Linked DNA regions of Lujinxingia sediminis. The protein of the gene in region 2 binds, or shares a complex with, the protein of the main gene of each other region. Links are inferred from orthologs where the notes say so. Each region holds a gene or a part of one and is shown on either strand. Other genes may lie near its edges.

Region 1 (2,748 bases), on a different replicon or contig from region 2:
CTACAGCCGCCTGGGCGAACTGATGGCCTACAAACAACCCGGCGGCGCTTTTCATATCATCTTCGAAGAGCTCACCCGCTGCTTTGACAGCGTGGTCGACGCCTTTCGGCTGCTCTCCCGGCACCGCCAACCTGACCATGAGCGCCTGCTGCTTCGTTTTTTACGTGGAAGCGAGCTCAACGTCGACGACTGGCGCCTGCTCGGCGGGCTCCCCGGTCGAGACACCGGCAAAGCCTGAACGTCATGCGGCGAGGAGCCTTAGATCACTCCTCGCCGCAAACCTGCTTAGCCTTTCTCGGCCTGCTCGGCGGCCAGCTCGTCGTGCCCCAGCGCCTTGGAGAGCTTGCGCTTGCTCTTCTCATCAAAGCGCACGAAACCCGCGCCGATCTCGCGCAGCGAGTGCACCGCCTCTTTGTTCGACGAGGGGAAGATGCGGTCGTTGCTGCGACGCAGCTCACGCGCACGCTGGGTGGCAAGCATCACCAGCGCGAATCGGTTTTCAATATGCTCAAGGCAGTCTTCAACGGTAACGCGAGCCATATGCACTCCTTCAAAGATCGTAAAACGATCAAACTTGAATCATTCGGGATACCACTAACGCTCCGCACCCGAGGTATGAGGGTGATGCGCGGCGCTTGACAGACGCGCATCACGCGCACCGATCCGGGCGAACCTTAAGCCCGAGGTCGAATCACGTCAAGCTCTCAGCCTTTTCAGCCGCGCCGATCTCGACTATCAGGAGGGCCGCAAACGACGTGCCCCTTCGGGCCTGACTCCCCCCTTCTGCGCGACAGTATCCTATGAGCACCTCCGAGAAACTCGGCCCCCCCTGGACCATCCTCAAGATCTTGCGCTGGACCACCGACTTCCTCGGTGAGCGCGGCATCGACTCACCGCGGGTCGACGCCGAGGTGCTGCTCTCGTACGCGTTGGATCTTCCGCGGATTCAGCTCTATGCCCAGTTCGACCGCCCGCTGATCGAGAGCGAACTGGCTACCTACCGCGCCATGATCAAGCGCCGCGCCACCGGCGAACCGGTAGCTTACATCACTGGCGAGCGTGACTTCTGGAGCATCACGCTCAAAACGGATGCCCGCGCGCTGATTCCCCGTCCCGATACCGAGACGCTGGTGGAGGCCGCGCTCAAACGTCTTCCGGAGGCCGATGAGGGCACGCGGCTGCGCGTGGCTGACATCGGAACCGGCACCGGGGCCATCGCACTGGCACTGGCCAGCGAACGCCCCGATCTGGACCTCGCCGCCACCGACCTCGCCAGACCCACCCTCGAACTCGCAAAAGAAAACGCAGACGCCCTGGACCTTTCCGATCGCGTGTCGTTCTTCCAGGGCGATCTGCTCGATGCGCTCCCCGCCGAGTGGCATACGCTCGATATGCTGGTGAGCAACCCGCCTTATATCGGCACTGCGGAGCGCGAGCAGCTGATGCGCGATGTGCGCGACTTTGAACCCGAGGGCGCCTTATTCTCCGGAGAGGACGGCCTCGATATCGTGCGGCGCCTGATCCCGGCAAGTTTCGATGCTCTTAAGCCGGGCGCTTTTCTTCTCCTCGAGATCGGATACCGCCAGGGGTCAGCGGTCAGCGAGCTTTTAGAAGACGCCGGTTTTGAGGAGATTGCGATTCTACCCGATCTGGCCGGACACGACCGCGTCGCTCGCGCGCGCCGTCCCGAGGCCTGATCTCGACCCCGTTGTTCGCCATGAAGCCTGTCGACACCTCCTTTTGCCTTGCTCACCTGCTGGTTTGCGTCAACCAACGTCATAAGTCTGCTCTGCCCAGCTGCGCCAGCGGTGACGCCGAGGCCATCTACCAGAAGTTGCGCGGCTGGATTGAAGCCCACGGCATGCTCTCCCGCATCTGGATCACCCGCACCGAATGCCTGGGCTGGTGCCACGTTGATGGCGGCACGGTCGCCATCTACCCCCAGAATATCTGGGTGCGCGCCATGACCCTCGACGACTGCGACGCCCTGATCGAAGAGCATCTCCAGCCTCTCCTGAGCCACGGCCGGCCGCGCAAACCCTGAGCACCGACCGACGAGCGGTCAGCTGCACTTGACGCAATGCGTCAACACCTTGTCTTATAGCGGCCGGGAGTTATGCTTCTGCGCCGTATGTCGACGTATATGGGCGATACCTCTCCCCGGCCAGCTGCACGCTGGCTGAGCCCGGCGCGACCACATCGCCTAATTTGACTTGCTGATGAGCTGGATCGACGCAAAGGTTTTGACCCATGGCCAAGAAAAAAGAAGACGTCCTCAATGAGCTGACCCGCGTACGTTTTGTAGGTCCCGCGCTGGCTGATGAGCTCTACTCTGACCACGGCGTGCGCGATCTTCCGGCGCTCCTCAAACTGGCCCGCGAGGGCGGCTTAACCGAGCTCAACGGCGTCGGTGCCAAAAAAGCTGCCACGATCCTCAGCAGCGTCCAGCGTCTGGTCGACCGCGAGGCCGCTCCCTCGCCATCACGCGCCAACGCAAAGAAAACGAGCTCCCCCGAAAAAGCTCAGCCGAAAAAAGCCGAAGCGAAGAAGGCCGAAGCGAAGAAGGCCGAAGCGAAGAAAGCCGAAGCGAAGAAGGCCGAAGCGAAGAAGGCCGAAGCGAAGAAGGCCGAAGCGAAGAAAGCCGAAGCGAAGAAAGCCGAAGCGAAGAAAGCACCGATCACTGACGTCGTCGAGAACATCACTCCCGGGAAAGCTTCCGACGAGAGCACCAAAGCCAGCGCCACCGGA
Region 2 (2,814 bases):
TGGGCAGAAGAGCTCGCCAAACCGCTTGTGGTGGAGCGTTGCATGATGCAGCGCAACCGCGCGCTGGGAGCCATTGGCGGGTCGGAAGACAGCGAGACAACCCGGGGCTGGGGAGGAGCGCTGGGGCTCGATGGTGGGCTGGCCCGGGTGGTCGATACGGTGTTTGATGGCAATGATGCGCGCGGTGCCGGCGGGGCGATCGCAGTGATGGGCGGGCGTCTTGTCATTCGAGCCACCGGAGAGCGGCGCTGCATGATCTTTGAGAATCGCGCCGAGTTGGGCGGGGGGATTGTGGCGATCGGGCGCGATGGCAAGGCCGCGCTGGTGAAATCACATGATGTGGCTGTGCTCAACAACCTGGCCACCGAACATGGCGGCGGACTCGCCGCTGTGGGCCGCGCGATGCTGCAGGTGGACGGTGGCGAGGTCAGTCAGAACCGCGCCGGCGATGGTCATGGCGGCGGGGTGCTGGTACGCGGCGGCGGGCAGGCGAAGTTTGAGTCGGTGGTGTTTAGCACCAATCAGGCCGCTGGCGGCGGAGGCGGAATCGCCGCGATCAACGCCAGCGTGAAGGTGATGCTGGGCTGCAGCCTCTTTAAGAACCGCGCCGGCGAGTGCGGCGGCGGGGTGCTGGCCGTCAGCGTCCCGGATCGGGAGCTGGCCGAACGCATCGGTGAGCCGGGCTATGAGCTTCCGTTTCGCGTGGTGATTGAAGACGTGAAGATCGCCGAGAACGTCGCCGGGGAGGCCGGCGGAGGGGTTTGCCTGGGCAACCAGGAGGCCCTGGCGAGCTTTCCGCTCATCCTCGATGTGCGCTGGCCCGAGGCGATGGTCGACAACCGCGCCGGGGTCGAAAAAAGCTCGCAGCTGCGCGTGTCCTGGGCCGGTCGCATCGAGGCTGAAGACGGCAGCAGCGGCCGCATCAAACGTCGCCTGGAGTAGCGTCGGCGACCGGCTCCGCGCTTCTTACTCCAGGTTCTGCAGCGCTTCAGCTTGATGGTGCGCGATGAGCGGATCGATGAGCTCATCGACGTTTCCGCTCAAGACTTCATCGAGGCGGTGGGTGGTAAAGCCGATGCGGTGATCGGTAATGCGCGACTGGGGGAAGTTGTAGGTACGGATGCGCTCGGACCGGTCGCCGGAGCCCACCTGACCGCGACGCTCGGCCTCGATCTCCTGGCGTTGCTCCTCGCGCTCCCGCTCCAGAAGCCGCGCCTGGAGCACACGCAGGGCTTTGGCGCGGTTTTTATGCTGGCTCTTCTCATCCTGGCAGATCACCACAAGCCCGGTGGGCAGGTGCGTGATGCGCACCGCAGAGTCGGTGGTATTGACCGACTGCCCGCCGGGGCCGGAGGAGCGGTAGACGTCGATCTTGAGATCGTTGTCCTGGATGTTGATCTCCACGTCGTCCGCCTCCGGCAGCACCGCTACGGTGACCGCCGAGGTGTGAATGCGGCCCTGGCTCTCGGTGTCGGGCACGCGCTGGACGCGGTGGGTGCCGGCTTCAAACTTGAGGCGGCTGTAGACGCTATCGCCCTCAATCAGCGCAATGACCTCGCGAAAGCCTCCGCGATCCGTCTCATTGGTGGAGACGATCTCGATCTTCCAGCCCAGTCGTTCCGCATAACGCGCGTACATGCGAAAGAGGTCGGCAGCGAAGAGCGCCGCCTCGTCGCCACCGGTCCCAGCGCGAATCTCCAGGTAGGTGTTTTTGTCGTCAAGAGGATCGCGGGGAAGCAGCAGGCGTTTGAGCGTCTGAGCCAGCGCCTCAAGCTCGGGATTGAGGCGCTCAAGCTCGACTTTGGCCATCTGTTTAATAGCGTCATCATCATCTTCTAAGAGGAGCTCGCGGTTCTCGGCGATCTCGTCTTCGACGCTCTGGTAGCGCTGGAAGGTGGTGACCACCTCCTGGAGAAGCGCCTGCTCTTTGGCGATCTTTCGAAAGGTGTTGGGGTCGGAGGCAACCTCGGGGTCGGCCAGCTGGCTGTTGAGCTGGTGGTAGCGCGCCTCGACTTCTTTGAGTTTTTCGAACATGGGATTCGGCTCAGGCCCAACAATCAGAGAGGGGGGGAGGTCAGTGCAATGAGAACGCCCCGGAGCACAGAAGCTCCGGGGCGTTCTCAGGGGGTTACGTCAAGGATCAGCCGCTCATCGACTGGAGGAAGTCGGCGTTGGAGTCGGTCTTGCCGAGCTTGTCGATGAGGAACTCCATCGAGTCGACCACGTTGAGCGGGTGCAGAAGCTGGCGCAGAATCCAGACGCGGTTGAGCTGGCTGTCTTCCATAAGCAGCTCTTCTTTGCGCGTGCCCGAGCGGTTGATGTCCAGGCAGGGGAAGATGCGCTTCTCCATGAGCTTGCGGTCCAGGTGCAGCTCGGAGTTACCGGTGCCCTTGAACTCTTCGAAGATGACCTCGTCCATGCGGCTACCGGTGTCGATAAGCGCGGTGGCGATGATGGTGAGGCTGCCGCCCTCTTCGATGTTACGGGCCGCGCCGAAGAAGCGCTTGGGCTTGTGCAGGGCGTTGGAGTCGACACCACCGGAGAGGATCTTGCCGGAGGGGGGCACCACCGTGTTGTAGGCGCGGGCCAGACGGGTGATGGAGTCGAGGAGGATAACGACGTCGCGCTTGTGTTCGACCAGGCGCTTGGCCTTCTCGATGACCATCTCGGCGACCTGCACGTGGCGCTGGGCCGGCTCGTCGAAGGTCGACGACACAACTTCGCCGCGCACCGAGCGCTGCATGTCGGTGACCTCTTCGGGACGCTCATCGATGAGCAGCACGATGAGAACCACGTCGGGGTGGTTGTCGCCGA

Evidence for each region.
Region 1: the proteins of prfA (region 2) and prmC are in contact, whole or in part, in a crystal structure (PDB 2B3T), measured with the Escherichia coli proteins. The link is inferred for Lujinxingia sediminis from one-to-one orthologs.

Annotation. Positions count from the first base shown.
Region 1 is NZ_SADD01000006.1:34,010-36,757, reverse strand. It holds prmC (peptide chain release factor N(5)-glutamine methyltransferase), read left to right. Parts: upstream 1-800; coding sequence 801-1,697; downstream 1,698-2,748. Other genes in the region: EA187_RS11780 (class I SAM-dependent methyltransferase), read left to right, coding at 2,251-2,748; EA187_RS11785 ((2Fe-2S) ferredoxin domain-containing protein), read left to right, coding at 1,718-2,044; rpoZ (DNA-directed RNA polymerase subunit omega), read right to left, coding at 286-540; EA187_RS11800 (hypothetical protein), read left to right, coding at 1-238. UniProt on the Escherichia coli protein: Methylates the class 1 translation termination release factors RF1/PrfA and RF2/PrfB on the glutamine residue of the universally conserved GGQ motif, i.e. on 'Gln-235' in RF1 and on 'Gln-252' in RF2.
Region 2 is NZ_SADD01000002.1:387,159-389,972, reverse strand. It holds prfA (peptide chain release factor 1), read right to left. Parts: upstream 2,035-2,814; coding sequence 967-2,034; downstream 1-966. Other genes in the region: rho (transcription termination factor Rho), read right to left, coding at 2,141-2,814; EA187_RS07195 (hypothetical protein), read left to right, coding at 1-942. UniProt on the Escherichia coli protein: Peptide chain release factor 1 directs the termination of translation in response to the peptide chain termination codons UAG and UAA.